DNA from 4 places in the Weizmannia sp. FSL K6-3076 genome. Region 1 is predicted to be linked to each of the others. Evidence: riboswitches for the same ligand, from Rfam matches in the RefSeq annotation. Region 1 holds a riboswitch; each other region holds the start of a gene.
The links. A riboswitch is a leader RNA that binds a small molecule or an ion and turns the genes downstream of it on or off. The one in region 1 is predicted to bind S-adenosylmethionine.

Region 1 (4,213 bases):
TCCACGTCTCCGGCCATAAAAAAACGCCTGCACAAAGCAGACGAACCAACAAAAGCTCTTACCTGATGACAAACATCAATATACCGCTGGAAAATAAAAAACGCCTTAACTTTGGATGAAAGTTATGTGAAATCCCCCACAAATTATGATCTCGACAAAAATAACAAAATTTCATCAAAATCTTCGTGACAAATTGCCGCTTTTAGATAATAATAATGAAGACAGACTACTAAAACGAGGGATTCTATGGAGTCAAGAGTAGCGAAAAAAAAGAAAAAACGGTCAAGAGTCCGCTGGCGCAGAGTGTTCCTTATGCTCTTTTTACTGCTCATCGTCGCCGGCGCGGGTTACACAGCCTATCAATACTACGCTGGCGTTCATCAGACAGACCCGAATGATGCCTTAAATATGGACAATCTGGAATTTAACGGTAAAAAGGATGCAAATGGCCGCACCAATATTCTCCTTCTCGGAATTGATCGGCGCGGGCAAGAAGATTCAAGAACCGATACCATCATGATTGCCCAATATGACCCGAAGAATAACCAGGTGAAGCTCATTTCGATTATGCGTGACATTTATGCCGAAATTCCGGGGTATAGAAACTATAAAATTAACACAGCCTACTATCTTGGCAATCTGAAGAATCAAAAAAAGGGTGTTGAATTGCTGCGTCAAACACTCAAAACCAATTTTGACATTGATGTGCAATATTATGCACTTGTCGATTTCCAAGGTTTTGTTAAAATTGTCGATACCCTGGCGCCTCAAGGCATTGAAATGAACGTGGAACATAAAATGTCGGAAAACATCGGCTTGACGCTTTATCCTGGAAAACAGCTGATGCATGGGAAACAATTGCTCGCCTACGCACGATTCAGACATGACGCGCAAGGCGACTTTGGCCGGGTTGCCCGCCAGCAAAAAGTGCTTAAAGCGCTCCAATCTGAAGTTTTCAGCGTGAACGGTATCGCCAAAGCGCCGAAACTGCTTGGAACCATTCAGCCGTATATTGCCACCAATATGAGCAAAATGAACATTCTTGCGCTCGCCAAAGACGCCGTCGGAGGCAACCTCAAGGTAAAAACAATGACCGTACCGGTTGCCGGCACCTATACCAATGTCAGCTATCCGGGCGTCGGCGCCGCACTCGAAGTGGACAAAGAAAAAAATATAGAAGCCATCAAACAGTTTTTGGATGAATAACAGGGGCCGGTTCCGGCTCTTTTTTTTGTTGCAGACAGAAAGCCGTACCGGGAGCAAATTGTCCTTTTGGAGGGTTCAAAAAGACAAAAGAAAGCCGGACTAGGAGCAAATTGTCTTTTTGAAGGGTTCAAAAAGACAAAAGAGAGCCGTACCGGGAGCAAATTGTCCTTTTGGAGAGCTCTAAAAGACAAAAGAAAGCCGGACCAGGAGCAAATTGTCCTTTTGGAGAGCTCAAAAAGACAAAAGAGAGCTGGACCAGGAGCAAATTGTCCTTTTGGAGAGCTCAAAAAGACAAAAGAGAGTCGGATCAGGGGCGAATTGTCCTTTTGGAGGGCTCAAAAAGACAAAAGAAAGCCGGACCAAGAGCAAATTGTCTTTTTGAAGGGTTCAAAAAGAAAAAAGAGAGCCGTACCGGGAGCAAATTGTCTTTTTGGAGAGCTCAAAAAGACAAAAGAAAGCCGGACCAAGAGCAAATTGTCCTTTTGAAGGGCTCAAAAAGACAAAAGAAAGCCGGACCAAGAGCAAATTGTCTTTTTGAAGGGCCCAAAAAGACAAAAGAAAGCCGGACCAGGAGCAAATTGTCTTTTTGGAGAGTTCAAAAAGACAAAAGAAAGCCGTACCGGGAGCAAATTGTCTTTTTGGAGAGCTCAAAAAGACAAAAGAGAGTCGGACCAAGAGCAAATTGTCCTTTTGGAGAGCTCAAAAAGACAAAAGAAAGCCAATTAGACAATAGGGGCGAAACCGCATCCAATATGAATTTCAATTTCCCCCTTGTCATGTCACCCGAACAAGTGTAAAGTATAAATAAGTCAAAATTTTAAGTACGTTCAATTAAATAGCCTTATCAAGAGAGGCGGAGGGACTTGGCCCGATGAAACCTCAGCAACCAGCCATACGGCACGGTGCTAAATCCAACAGGTATACCTGAAAAGATAAGGAGCCATGTTATCATCTTGCCTCCTTTTCCGGGAGGCTTTTTTCATATCATGCAAAGGGAGTGTAAAAAGTTGGACTTTCTCGAAACGTTAAAAAACCGCATCCTTGTTGCGGACGGGGCAATGGGGACGCTGCTGTATGCATACGGCGCCGACACATGTTATGAGTCATTCAATCTGAGCCACCCGGAAGACATCCACGCGATCCACCGCGCCTATATCGAAGCTGGCGCATCGGTCATCCAGACCAACACGTACAGTGCCAACTATATCAAGCTTGCACAGTATGGACTGGATGAAAAAGTAAAAGACATCAACAAAGCGGCCGTCCGGATTGCAAAAGAGGCGGCAAACCGTGACACATTTATACTCGGCACAGTCGGCGGTATCCGCGGCCAGCGCAAAACCGAAGCAACACTTGCCGAAATCAAGCGTACGTTCCGCGAGCAGATTTTTCACCTCCTGGACGAAGGAGTTGATGCCCTGCTTTTGGAAACGTATTTTGACGCGGAAGAACTGTATACGGTCGTTGACATTGCGAAAAAAGAAGCGGATGTCCCGGTCATCGCCCAGTTCTCGCTTATCGAACCGGGCGTGCTCCAAAACGGAACCCCGGTCCGCGACGCGTTCAAGGAACTTGAAAACCGCGGCGCCGATGTGACCGGCCTGAACTGCCGGCTCGGCCCGCACCACATGATCCAGGCGTTCGAAGAAATCCCGATACCGAAGCGTGCCTTTTTGTCCGCATACCCGAATGCGAGTCTTTTAGATTACGAGGAAGGCCGGTTCACGTTCACAAATAACGCCGATTATTTTAAAACATGCGCCGAAAAACTGGTCGAACAGGGTGTGCGTCTGATCGGCGGCTGCTGCGGCACGACCCCAGCTCACATCAAAGCAATCGCAGACGGGGTGCAGGGGCTTTTGCCTGTCACAGAAAAAACGGTCCGCCCACCGAAAATTGAAATCGCAGCCGCCCCGGCGCAGCACGAACCACCGTTGCATGAAATCGTAAAAAAGCGCCGCTCTGTCATTGTCGAATTGGATACGCCGAAAACGCTGAACACGACTCGCTTTTTTGAAGGGGCAAAAGCGCTGCACGACGCCGGCATCGATGCCTTGACAATGGCCGACAACTCGCTTGCAAGCCCGCGCATCAGCAACACAGCGATTGCTTCAATTTTAAAAGAGAAACATGGCATCCGGCCGCTTGTTCATATTACATGCCGTGATCGTAATTTGATCGGGCTGCAGTCGCACTTAATGGGCCTTGCTGCGCTCGGGATTGACCAGGTGCTTGCCATCACGGGGGATCCGACAAAAATCGGCGACTTCCCGGGAGCGACGAGCGTATACGATTTGTCATCCATGGAACTGATCGCAATGATCAAGCAATTCAATGATGGCATCTCCCATTCCGGCAAATCGCTTCACAGGAAAACGAATTTTTCCGTCGCGGCTGCATTTAACCCGAACGTCCGCAATCTTGATAAAACGGTCGGGAGGTTGGAGCGCAAAATCCGCCACGGTGCCGATTATTTTATCACCCAGCCTGTGTTCAGCACGGAAAAAATCGAGCAAATCCATGAAGCAACGAAGCATTTGGACGCGCCGATCTATCTTGGCATTATGCCGCTTACCAGCTACCGGAACGCGGTCTTTCTGCACAATGAAGTGCCGGGCATCAAACTGACGGATGAAATTTTGGCGGCGATGGAAAAAACAAATGGCGACCCTGCAAAAGCGCGTGAAGAAAGCCTTGCGATCAGCCGTAACTTGATCGATGCGGCCCTCGCCTATTTCAACGGCATTTACCTGATTACGCCGCTCGAACGCTATGAACTCACAGTGGAATGCACGCGCTACATCCACGAAAAAACAGCAGTGCGAGGCGCAGGCATTGTCTGAGACTGCAACGAAAAGAGTACAGGCGGATTCATTGAAGTGAAACTTTGATAGCACTGTCCAATTGCAAGATTAAGAAAAGAGCTCAAGAAGACAAAACGAAACCTTGACCGGCGTCAGCCCCGGCGAGATGCATGCACTTTAAACTCAATCAAAAGTGGCACCGG
Region 2 (4,213 bases), 240 kb from region 1:
TCGGTGACAATGGCGCTGCGGCCTATTAAAATAGGTGATAAGATCTTGTGAATTAACGGGGGAGGGATTGTTTTGTTAAGGGTAAACAATGTGTCAGTAGAGATAGAGAAGTCAAAAATTTTGGAAGATATAAGTTTTTCTGCTGAACCAGGGGAGATTATTGGCCTGGTTGCTCCAAATGGATCCGGCAAGACGACGCTTTTAAATGCGATATCCAACCTGATTCCTGCTTCAAAAGGCGAAATTAGTATTTACGGCATGAATTATAAAATGCATCGGGAAAAAATCCTTAAAAAAATATTTTTTTTGCAAGACCATACAGTATTGTATCCAAATTTAACAGGGAGAGAGCATTTAAAACTTGTACAAAGATTATGGGAGAGCAAACAAGAATGTGGCGCTGTTATTGAAAAATTAAGCATGGGTTCCTATATCGACAAAAGGGTTTCAAAATATTCGCTTGGCATGCAGCAAAGGCTGCTATTTGGGATGTGCTTGATCAGTTCTTGTGATTTGCTATTGATGGACGAGCCGATGAATGGGCTGGACCCATCCAATATTAAACTGATAAGCAAATCCATTAAGCAACTTAGAGATGAAAATAAAATTGTATTTTTTTCTTCCCATATTCTGAACAATGTTGATGAATTATGTGATCGTGTCATCTTTTTAAAGCAAGGAAGAATGGTTTACGAAAGCAGAAAAAATAATCCGGACTTTAATAAATACATCATCATTAAGTTAGAGAATGGGAATGATGCGGATAAAGTTCTTTCCCTATTTAAAGATGAAGAAATTAAAAATGCCACAGCCAATGAAGTATGGGCGGAGATAGATTCGAGTAAAAGCTCCTTTGTGGTAAATCAGGCATTCGAACAAGACATGAAATTTAAATCATTTTTCATAGGGCAAAAAGGCAGCCAACTAATTTATGAGGAAATATACGAAGGTGAAGATAAATGGGGCTAATCAAATTAGAGACATTGCGATTCATTAGAAATAAAAAAAATTTGACTGTTTTTATTGCTGCTATTTTGATTGTTTTCATTTTGTTTGCAATTACTTTCGTGGGAGCAAAGAGAATGGACCCGCTCAATGAATATCAGGATAACAAATCCTCACTGGAAAATGCCATTTCACACATGGAATCAAATCCAAATAAGAGTGAAGCAAAGAAGAAAGCACTTGCGGGTTTGCAGGAGGAGTTACGCCTTCGTACAGAACAAATACAAGCTCATGAAGCAGGGGATTGGAAGCAAGAACTGAAATTGCAGATCGCTTTAGATAAAAAATTAATTGCTGGGATTAATGCCGGAACAATTGTTTTTGGTAATAAAAAAATTGTTCCGCAGACAGAAAAAGCAATACAGCTCAATACCATTCTGCTTAAACAAAATATTCATCCGGTAATAGAGTCGTTCGAAACCCCGGGTATTAACTTTACATATCGTATTCTTTTTTACGTATTCCCGTTCTTAATGCCTCTTCTCATTGCAGTTTTAATTGGTGATATTTCAACAAGAGACAAACAAGGCGGTATTAATCATTTTGTAAATGTTTTGCCAGTGAAGCTCAAGAAAATATTGGATGCGAGAATCTTCACTTCATTTGTTTACAGCCTTGCCATCACGATTGTTATCCTGGTTGTTGCGCTCATTATTGGTAGCATCATAAGCCATTTGGGGAGTTGGAAGTACCCTGTGGCGATCAATTTAAACGGGACAGAAGTATTGTGGATTTCAATTGCCCGGTTTTTGGGCAGATCGCTTTTACTAATCCTATGTCTTCTATTATTTATTTCTGTTTTCACGCAGTTTTTAAATACCTTTATTCGAAATCAATTGCTTCTGATGCTCGTTTTGGTGGCTTGTTTTTGTTTTGAGGAAATGATGAGCGGATTTAAGACAAAGTTGTATGCTGTTATGCATATCATCCCTTTTACATTTGTGGATGTGCCGAATATAGTGAATGGAGAAAGTGCAGCAAAATTCAGGAATGAGTATATCAATACTACAGACGGAGTCATTACGCTTCTCCTTTCATCTTTGCTGTTTTATTTTCTCACCATATGGATTATCCATAAGAAAAACAAAATTTAAAAAAAGCTTGACGAATCCGAAAAAAAGGGATAAATTGAACGTAAGCAATTTTTAGGTTCGTTGTGTAATTTCTTTTGCGGCGTTGATGGCAAATTTCATATTGGTGTTTTCTTATCAAGAGAGGTTGAGGGAATGGCCCGATGAAGCCTCAGCAACCTTCAATGCTTTTACGCGTTGAAAAGGTGCTAAGTCCTGCAAGTTATGGGATCATAACTTGAAAGATAAGAAGATGGTTCATGCACGAAAGGAATGGCCTTCTTCTTATTGGAGAAGGCTTTTTGATTTTAAGTGAGGGAGTGTCCATCATGTATCATACAGAAACAAAACTTGCACAAATCGGAAACCGCAGTGACCGCGTGACAGGTGCGGTGAACCCGCCTGTTTATTTTTCTACCGCTTACCGCCACGAAGGCATTGGGCAGTCAACCGGTTTCGATTATTCCCGTACCGGCAACCCGACGCGCCAGTTGCTTGAAGAAGCGATTGCGGATCTGGAGGGCGGGGACCGCGGGTTTGCGTGCAGTTCCGGCATGGCTGCGATTTTCACTGTTTTATCTTTGTTCCAGGCCGGCGATGAGTGGATTGTGAGTGATGATTTATATGGCGGCACCTACCGCCTGCTGGAGCAGGGATATAAAAAATGGGGGCTTTGTTGTAAGTACGTGAATACGTGCAACCCGGAAAATATTGAACAAGAAATCACCCCGAAAACGAAAGCCATTTTCCTCGAAACGCCGACAAACCCCCTCATGCAGCAGACGGATATCGGCGCAGTGGCTGAAATTGCGAAAAGGCACGGAATCCTGCTGATTGTAGACAATACTTTTTACACCCCGCTTTTGCAGCAGCCGATTAAAGAAGGCGCTGATATTGTAGTCCATAGCGCGACGAAATATCTTGGCGGGCATAACGACGTGCTGGCCGGTCTGATCGTGGCAAAGGGTGCTGAACTTTGCGAGCAGCTTTTTCTGTACCATAACGGTGCCGGCGCCACCCTCAGTCCGTTTGATTCGTGGCTTCTGATGCGCGGCATGAAAACGCTGGCGCTTAGGATGGAAAAACACGAAAAAAATGCAAAAGCTGTGGCGGCATTTTTAAGCGCGCATCCGGATGTAAAAGATGTGCTGTATCCGGGCCGCGGCGGGATGCTTTCTTTCCGTGTAAAAGAAGAATCATGGGTCGACCCGTTTTTACGCGGCCTGTCTTTGATTACATTTGCCGAAAGCCTCGGTGGGACGGAAAGTTTTATCACTTACCCGGCTACACAGACGCATGCCGACATTCCGGAAGAAAAACGGATTGCTTCAGGCGTAGACAATTGCCTTTTGCGCTTTTCAGTCGGAATTGAAAATGAACGCGATTTGCTTGCAGATATTGAAAAAGCTTTTGCCAACATTCACGAAGGGGTGCAAACACGATGACAAATGAAGATTATTCTTTTCAAACGAGGCTTTTACATAACAGCCATAAAATAGACCCGGCGACCGGTGCTGTGAGTGTACCGATCCAGCATGCTTCGACATACCACCAGGCGGACATTGACCAGTTCGGTAAATACGATTACAGCCGCTCGCTCAATCCAACGAGGGAAGCGCTCGAGGATGTCATCGCCGAACTCGAAGGCGGTGTCAAAGGTTTCGCGTTTGCTTCCGGGATGGCGGCGATTTCAACCGCGTTTCTGCTTTTGTCGGCGGGCGACCATGTTGTCATCACCGAAGATGTGTATGGCGGCACGTTCCGGATGGTGACAGAAGTCCTGACCCGGCTTGGTATTGAACATACATTTGTAGATATGACCAACCTTGAAGAAGTGCGGCAGGCCGTCCGCCCGAACACGAAGGCTTTTTATGTGGAAACCCCTTCAAACCCGCTTTTAAAAGTGACGGATATCCGTGCGGTGAGTGAACTGGCAAAGGAAACCGGGGCGCTCACCTTTGTCGACAACACCTTTTTAACGCCTGCCCTGCAGCGCCCGCTTGAACTCGGGGCGGATATCGTGCTGCACAGCGCGACGAAATTTTTAGCAGGGCACAGCGATGTCGTTGCTGGGCTTGCGGTTGTAAAAGATGAAGCATTGGCAGCGCGCCTCGGATTTTTGCAAAATTCATTCGGGG
Region 3 (4,213 bases), 2.5 Mb from region 1:
CGGCATTAAAATTATCACGTTGATCGTTTTTATCCTGCTTGGTGCGCTGATTTTATTCGGTTTATTCCCCGGGACATCTTCCACGCTGTCCAACTATACCGCGCACGGCGGCTTTTTTCCGAACGGGCTTCACGGTACGTTCAATGCTTTTCTGATCGTTATGTTTTCATACGGCGGGGCGGAACTGATCGGCGTTACCGTTTCGGAAACAAAAGACAGCGAGAAAGTGTTGCCGCGTGTGATTAAACAGACCGTTATTCGTGTCATGCTTTTTTATATTTTGCCAATCCTGGTCATTTGTGGCATTGTCCCGTGGAATCAGGTTTCTTCCGTGGAAAGCCCGTTTGTACAGGTATTCAGCCGCACAGGGATCCCCGCTGCCGCCCATGTGATGAATTTTGTGCTCTTGACGGCCGTTCTTTCTGCCGCCAATTCCGGCATTTATGCCACTTCACGCACACTGTTTAACATGGCACAGTCCGGAGAAGCGCCGCACGCCTTTTTAAAAATTTCCCGGAAAGGCGTCCCGCTCATTAGTATTTTGCTGACCTCACTGTTTATTTTAGCCGGCGTGATTCTGGCCTATCTTACGCCGAATGAGGTCATCAGCTATTTGATGACCATCCCGGGATTTACCGTCGTCCTTGTTTGGATCGCCATCTGCGCAGCCGAACTGCGGCTCCGGAAGTCGTATGCAAAATTGCCTTCCTTCCGTGTAAAAGGGTATCCTTTCATGGTCTGGATTGCGCTGCTTGCACTGGCAGGCATTTTCCTGTCCTTTTTGCTGGGCGGCGGAAACCCGATTGGAACAAGCGTCTGCCTTGCTATTTTAATCGTGCTCGTCGTCCTGTCACTGAGAATCAAAGGAAAGGAATAGGCTCCAGCCGGCTGTGTTGATAAAACCGGTCTTTTGGGCAGGGAGAGGACAGAAATACAACTGCGCGATAAGCGAGCACAAACAAGCGGTGTTGATAAAACCGGTTCCCTTGGCGGTGAGAGGACAGACACGGTGTGCACGGCGTGTCAAACTGCCAGAATGGGCGGCACGCCAACCCGTTTGGACTCTTTTTCGTTTTGTGAAGCAAATGAAAGCGGCCATGATGCCCCGCCTGGTTCTGAACCTGCTTTAAAAAAACCAATCAGCGTAAAGAAAAAAAACTCCCGACAGAGCGTGATCTGATAGGGAGTTTTTTTCTTTATCCCTCCATTCGGATAAATCCGATAAAAAAACTTGAAATAATTATATTGACTTCCATTTATTTTCTGATAAAATTTTAAACAACAAATAACTTATCAAGAGCGACGGAGGGATCTGGCCCGATGAAGTCCGGCAACCTGCAGCGAGCAGCAAGGTGCCAATTCCAGCAAAATGGGTACCATTTTGAAAGATAAGCGCTTATCCTTTACTCGCTGTCTTTCCGTAAAAATGGCGGAAAGTTTTTTATTTCTGCAAGGCCGGCCGTTTGAACCAGGATAGGCCCTGATGCGTATAATTCCTCTACATCAGGATGAATTAAATTTATGAATGAAGAAAGCGAGGAACTTGAACATGCAAAAATTAATTATCTTAGCACTTGTCGGCCTTGCCGCGCAATTGGTGGATGGATCTCTTGGAATGGGTTACGGGGTGACTTCAACCTCACTTTTGCTAGCTTTCGGGATTGCGCCGGCTGTCGCGTCAGCTTCTGTGCATTTGGCGGAAGTTTTTACAACGGCGGCTTCCGGAGTTTCACATATGAAATTTGGGAATGTCGATAAAGGGATCATTTGGAAACTGGTTGTACCTGGAGCTGTCGGCGCCTTTCTCGGGGCAACCGTGCTTAGCCATCTTCCTGCAAGCACATTAAAACCGTACATTTCTATTTTTCTGATCGCCCTTGGCCTCTATATTCTTACCCGGTTTCTGTTCAATACGCGCGGGGCGTCGAAAGTCAAAAAGCAAACCAGGTCAAACATATTTTTTATCCCACTTGGCTTTGTCGCAGGATTTTTTGATGCAACGGGGGGCGGTGGCTGGGGCCCTATCGCCACACCGGCTTTGCTGTCCAGAAATGACATCGAACCGCGGAAAGTGATCGGCTCGGTGGATACTAGTGAATTTGCTGTATCCTTGGCATCAAGCATCGGTTTCCTCTTATCCCTCGGCGCTATGCAAATTAACTGGATTTGGACGATCGCCCTCATGCTTGGCGGCCTGATCGCCGCGCCGATTGCAGCCTATCTGGTTAAAATTTTACCGGCTCATTTGCTGGCTGTCATTGTCAGCGGCATGATTGTGTTCAGCAACGTGCAAACTTTATTAAAAATGGCGGGCGCCGGTAGCGGCTGGTACGGCGTTACCTATACAGCCATTGCGGCAATATGGGCCATCCTCATTTTCTATACAATCAGAAGACACAAACGGGCAGTTGCCAGCGCCAGCGTAAGCGTCACAGAATAAGGAATGTTTTCGGGCAAGGGATCCATTGCCCGGATTGTTTTTACCTAAACAAATTTTGGCAAAGAATGAACATAGACGCTTCTATTTGAAGGAACAGTGCCTTTTTTGCTCGCTTCCTTAATGTAGAGGCGCTCTATGTTAAGAAACAACGTCTTTTTACCGCGCTTCCTTTACGTAGACGACCTCTATGTTAAGAAACAACATCTTTTTACCGAACTTTCTTAACGTAGACGGCCTCTATGTTAAGGAACAATATAATTTTTTCTCGCTTCCTTAATGTAGACATGCTCTATGTTAAGGAACAATGTCTTTTTACCTCGCTTCCTTAATGTAGACGCACTCTATGTTAAGAAACAACGTCTTTTTCGCTCGCTTCCTTTACGTAGACGGGCTCTATGTTAAGGAACAACGCCTTTTGACCTCGCTTCCTCAACATAGACGGCCTCTATGTTAAGGAACAACGTCTTTTTTGCTCGCTTTCTTAACGTAGACGGGCTCTATGTTAAGAAACAACACTTTTTTTGCTCGCTTCCTTAATGTAGACGTGCACTATGTTAAGGAACAATGTCTTTTTACCTCGCTTCCTTTACGTAGACAGCCTCTATGTTAAGAAACAACACCTTTTTTGCTCGCTTTCTTCACGTAGACGTACTCTATGTTAAGGAACAACGCAATTTTCGCTCGCTTCCTTAACGTAGCCGACCTCTATGTTAAGAAACAAAGCTATTTTCGCTCGCTTTCTTAACGTAGACGGGCTCTATGTTAAGGAACAACGACTTTTGACCTCGCTTCCTTAACGTAGACGGCCTCTATGTTAAGGAACAGCACCTTTTTCGCTCGCTTCCTTAACGTAGACGGCCTCTATGTTAAGGAACAAGGCAATTTTTGTTCGCTTCCTCAACATAGACGGCCTCTATGTTAAGAAACAACGACTTTTTTGCTCGCTTCCTTAACATAACCGGCCATGCCGCTACCATACAGCACCAGCAAAAAATGAAAAACCATCATAGCACACCTAAGTGAAGGCAGCCGCAAACTTCTTTTATTAACAAGTTCATACGAGAAGCGTTCTGCATGAAGACCGACCAAGAACTTTTTGCAAATCAAAAAACATGGCTTAACCCGCGCCCCGTCCGGTTTGCAACCCCTGTTTATGCCGCTGTCCGCCATGCCCGCTATCCCTCCCCCATCGGCGAAGTGTTTTATGTTTAAAATGTAAAACCTGTTTTGCTATAATTATATTTACTGGTATTTTCCATTTTTTGAACGGAAAGAACGGTGTGTCTATGAAAACATTGATTTCGTCGCTGCAATGGATGGCATTTATGATCGCCGGGTCGATCGCGGCCCCGATTGCCATTGCGGATGCTTTCCATTTCAGTGCAGGTGAGACTGCCCTGTTTGTGCAGCGGACGCTTTTTGTACTCGGGATCGGCGGCCTTTTGCAAGGAATTTTCGGCCACAGAATGCCCATCAATGAAGGGCCGGCCGGGTTGTGGTGGAGCGTGTTTGCCATTTATGCAGGGCTTGTCGGCAGCTTGTACAGTTCAAGCACTGAATCTCTGCAATATTTGGCAGGCGCACTGATTGTAACCGGCATCTTTTTCTTCCTGCTCGCTTTTACCGGACTTGTGGACCAATTAAATAAACTGTTTACGCCGGTAGTGACATTTATTTATTTGCTGTTGTTGGTGCTGCAGTTGAGCGGCTCTTTTATGAAAGGGATGCTCGGCATTACGGGTGCCCATCAGGAAGTCCGGCCGCTTGTTGCCG
Region 4 (4,213 bases), 2.3 Mb from region 1:
CCGGAAAAGATTTTACCATCAAAGAAATGCTCAAAACGAAACAAGCTTACCTCTTATTCATCGTGTTCTTCACGGCGTGTATGAGCGGTTTATATCTGATCGGCCTTGTTAAAGACATCGGCACGGGGCTTGTCGGGCTGGATGTTGCGACGGCCAGCAATGCAGTGGCGCTGATTGCCGTCTTTAACACCATCGGGCGGCTCGTTCTCGGCGGTTTATCAGACCATGTGGGAAGAATGAAAGTGGTATCAGGGACGCTGCTCGCGACGGCCGTTGCGGTTTCCATTTTGAGCTATGCCCACTTAAATTTCGCCCTGTTCTTTATCTGTGTTGCTGCGATTGCTTTCGGTTTCGGCGGAAATGTCACCGTATTTCCGGCTATTATTTCAGACTTCTTCGGCCTGAAAAATCAAAGCGCCAATTATTCAGTGATTTACCAAGGCTTCGGCATCGGCGCATTATCCGGATCGGTCATCGCTTCCCTTCTCGGGGGCTTTATGCCGACATTCCATGCGATCACGATTCTCTGCCTGGTCTCTTTTGCGATTACGCTTTTCATTAAATCGCCGGCTGAAGAAGCAGCCCACGCACACGGGGTTCGGGGGAATGTCGGCCGTGCCCAGCATTCGCATTAAAGCAAGGGATGTGTGCTTCGATCATGAACAAGCAGACAGGAAAGGGATTCGTGCCTGCATCATGATAAAAAACCCGCTGGCTGCCCCAGCGGGTTTTCCCGGTTTATCCCCAAATTTCCTTTGCGGTATCCACAATATATTTTACTTTGTCCCACTGCTGCTCTTCTGTTAAAAGATTGCCGTGGTGGGTGGAGGAGAAGCCGCACTGGGTGCTGATGCAAAGCTGTTCGAGCGGTACATGCCTGGATGCTTCCCGAATCCGGTTTTTGATCAGCACTTTATCTTCAAGCTCTCCCTTTTTCGATGTGAAAATGCCAAGCACGACTTTCGGCCCGCCTTCCGGAATGTATTTCAACGGTTCAAACCCGCCGGAACGCTCATCGTCGTATTCAAGGAAAAACCCGTCTACTTTTTCATTTGCAAAGATTTTCGGGGCAATTTTATCATACGGACCTTCAAAAGCCCATTTCGACTGGTAGTTGCCGCGGCACAGATGGGTTGTGATGGTCAGATCATCCGGCTTGCCTTCCAGTACGCTGTTTGCTACATGTAAAGCGAGATCAATCAATCTTTCCCTTTCGAGCTCACTGTCTGCAAACGGCAGTTTCGGTGCACACAGGCCGGCAAGATAAACATCATCCAGCTGCAAGTAGCGGCAGCCGGCATCATAAAAAGCTTTGATCGCATCCCGGTAAGTTTGGATAATATCATTTGCGTATTCTTCAAGATCCGGGTAAATGTCTTCATTGCGGATTCCGGCATTGAAAAACTGATTCGGGCTTGGAATAGTCATTTTCGCAACCGCCCTGTCCCCGGCGATTTCTTTCAGCGCAATAAAATCTTTTATGTGCGGATGGTCCGGGTTAAAGGAGACTTTTCCGGTTACCCGGACGTCATAAGCTTCCGTTTCGATGCCGACAAACCGGTATCCATGGTTCGGCACATACCCTTTTACCCCGTTTAAATGTTCCATGAAATCCGTATGCCAGAATCTCCGCCGGAATTCTCCGTCCGTTACCGCTTCGAGGCCGACTTCAATTTGTTTGCTGACCAGGCGGCGGATTTCTTCATTTTCAATTGCACGCAAGTCTTCGGCCGGGATGGTTCCCGCTGCAAATTTTTCCCGCGCTTCGCGCAACCGGGCCGGGCGCAAAAAGCTTCCGACAATGTCTGCCCTGTACGGCGCTTTTGTTAATGTTTTCGTCATCATGATTCCCTCTTTCTGGATATTTTTTAAAGCAGCTGCTGTGCGCAGAAAAAATTGCTTTTAGCTGCATGGGCCCATTAAAAAACCTCTTCTGCAATAAGAAGAGGTATGGATTGCAAAACAGAACCGTCCGCTCTTCTTATCTTCAAGCAATTGCTTTCTGGAATTGGCACAGTTCTTTAAAAAAGACCGCTGCCGAGGCTTCAAAGGGCCAGTCCCTCCACCTCTCTGGATAAGAATTTTAAATATTATTTAGTTTAAATACACTTTAAATGTTCCACCCATTTTTGTCAAGGGCATTCGCAAAATTTTTTAAAATGGGACGGAAAGATTGAAATCAGGGGCGATGTGAAAATATAATAGTAATAAGAAAAACAAAGTCCTACGGTGTGATGTCAAGGGTTAAAAACAAGTGAATTGGAAATTTTGTTGGCTCTATGTCGTAAAAATGGCAATACTGAACTAAGCCTCCAGATAATTGGAATAATCTGGAAGTTTTCAAGTTCAGGCTATCGATGATGGTTACCTGGTTACCTCATCGCGTCACCTTCTTTTTCGGCGCATAAATTTGATCGTTGCGGAGCAGCGCATCGATCAGGCGCACCAGTTTTCTTGCCGTTAAGACGAGGGCGCGTTTGTGTGAGTGCTTATGCACCTCACGATATTTCTTTTGGTAAAAGGCGCGGTACTCAGGTTCGTGTCGCCGGACCAGATTGGCAGCCTCAACCAGGTAATACCGGAGATAACGATTGCCTGTACGCGCAAGCATTTTGTCATCAGCCTCAAAATCACCCGATTGGTGGCGGGGCCAGAACAATCCAGCAAATTTTGCGATCGCGGCTTGGTCGTCAAAGCGCTCAATGTCGCCGATTTCAGCGAGAATCCCAGCACAGCTCACCGGGCCTATTCCCGGAATGGTCTGGAGGGTATTCGGGATTCCATCAAGAACGCGGGCAATCGCCTTATCCAAATCCTTGATTTGGCGTTTAAGATGCCGGATGATCTCAATAGAACTGCCCAGGACCAAGTCAATCGAATCCTCCACACATTTAGAAAGCCGGTAAGAGGACCGGGCAGCTTTTTGGATGGATGCGGCCAAATCCTCGGGATCGCTAAAGCGGCCATGGCCTTTGGTCTGGAGATACATCGCTAAGTCCTCCAGAGGCATTTGGGCAATTTCATCGAGGCTATAGGCCTCAAGCAAAAATTCCGTTATGGCATGGCCGAAGACCGGTGTATCCACTTCAAGGTTAAAGGCACTGAATTTGAAAAACAGATGATTCAAAAATACCTGTTGTTCCCGGGTTAAACTTTGAATCAGGTGATAGCGCATCCGTGTTAACCGTTGAAGGGCAAGGTATTGTTCTGACTGAATCACGGATTTCGGCAATCTCCCGAAACGCAAGCGGTCCGCAATTACCCAGGCATCTTTGGGATCGGTCTTGTCCATCTCGGCATAAGCCTTTTTGAAATTTCTCACCAGCTTCGGATTCAGGGTAAACACCTTTGTACGACGCTGTTTCAGCTCGGGATCTTCATGGAAAAACATTGCCGGGTGCCAACTATACACAGATGTGGCCTCCATGGCGATCTGGATGGTGTCATCCGCCTCCGCATGTTGGAGGATGGCGTCTCTTAACTCAGAGGCACCGGGAAGATTGTTTGTCACCGTTTGGGTGGCCAACGTTTCCCCCATTCCATCCATCAGGCAGGCATCGAGGTTTTTGGAGCTCACGTCAATACCGACAAATAAGGGCATATGATTTCCTCCTCTCTGTATTGGGATCGATGGAATCGGACGCTTCGGGATATCCCCAGATGGCTTGCCGATCTGTCAGCCTCGCGTATGAGAACTCATCCGGGCCGTGGGCTGCCTGGAACTGCTCATTTCCAGCACGGAGATCCGGAGGAACGGCCTACGGGTTAGACGTTCAAGCAAGAACCTGGGGATGCAGACTTTTCGAGTAGTCAGGCTACAAGGAGGGGAAGCATTGACCCAAACGATCCTAAGACCATTATCCGGGAACATCGCGAAGCGTCCAAGTCCGAACTTGTATTCCGGGCGAGCCCGGAATACAAAATCTTATATTCACTTGTCAATGAGCAGCAGAATGAACTGGAAATTGACATCCACTTTGGATTTAAACTTATTATACGAGGAGGGATTTTATGGAGGCCATACAATCAAGGCCTGTATTCCAGAAAGTGCTTGGCGTCTTTGCCGTTTCACTGCTGTTTGCAACGGCGGGTTTATATACGGGGAGATTCATTCCGCCTGCGCTTATGATGCCGCTGATGGTTGCAGAAATTGCAATGGTCATCGCCGCTTTCTGGTTAAGAAGGAAAAAGAGCGTCGGGTATTTGTTCGTTT

Region 2: another riboswitch for S-adenosylmethionine. It lies ahead of NSS95_RS02735 (methionine biosynthesis PLP-dependent protein); the one in region 1 lies ahead of NSS95_RS01705 (bifunctional homocysteine S-methyltransferase/methylenetetrahydrofolate reductase).
Region 3: another riboswitch for S-adenosylmethionine. It lies ahead of NSS95_RS13630 (sulfite exporter TauE/SafE family protein); the one in region 1 lies ahead of NSS95_RS01705 (bifunctional homocysteine S-methyltransferase/methylenetetrahydrofolate reductase).
Region 4: another riboswitch for S-adenosylmethionine. It lies ahead of NSS95_RS12920 (5-methyltetrahydropteroyltriglutamate--homocysteine S-methyltransferase); the one in region 1 lies ahead of NSS95_RS01705 (bifunctional homocysteine S-methyltransferase/methylenetetrahydrofolate reductase).

The regions. Positions count from the first base shown of each region.
Region 1 is NZ_JBBOWU010000001.1:360,800-365,012, forward strand. It holds gene NSS95_RS01695 (LCP family protein) at 247-1,206, shown strand; gene NSS95_RS01700 (hypothetical protein) at 1,377-2,003, shown strand; SAM riboswitch class I at 2,045-2,145, shown strand; gene NSS95_RS01705 (bifunctional homocysteine S-methyltransferase/methylenetetrahydrofolate reductase) at 2,214-4,049, shown strand.
Region 2 is NZ_JBBOWU010000001.1:598,316-602,528, forward strand. It holds gene NSS95_RS02725 (ABC transporter ATP-binding protein) at 73-969, shown strand; gene NSS95_RS02730 (ABC transporter permease) at 960-2,099, shown strand; SAM riboswitch class I at 2,208-2,327, shown strand; gene NSS95_RS02735 (methionine biosynthesis PLP-dependent protein) at 2,405-3,520, shown strand; gene metC (cystathionine beta-lyase) at 3,517-4,213, shown strand, end outside.
Region 3 is NZ_JBBOWU010000001.1:2,858,183-2,862,395, forward strand. It holds gene NSS95_RS13625 (amino acid permease) at 1-877, shown strand, start outside; SAM riboswitch class I at 1,288-1,395, shown strand; gene NSS95_RS13630 (sulfite exporter TauE/SafE family protein) at 1,550-2,440, shown strand; gene NSS95_RS13635 (hypothetical protein) at 3,359-3,610, opposite strand; gene NSS95_RS13640 (purine/pyrimidine permease) at 3,727-4,213, shown strand, end outside.
Region 4 is NZ_JBBOWU010000001.1:2,686,138-2,690,350, reverse strand. It holds gene NSS95_RS12925 (L-lactate MFS transporter) at 1-635, shown strand, start outside; gene NSS95_RS12920 (5-methyltetrahydropteroyltriglutamate--homocysteine S-methyltransferase) at 739-1,842, opposite strand; SAM riboswitch class I at 1,979-2,081, opposite strand; gene NSS95_RS12915 (IS110 family transposase) at 2,378-3,601, opposite strand; gene NSS95_RS12910 (Bax inhibitor-1/YccA family protein) at 4,012-4,213, shown strand, end outside.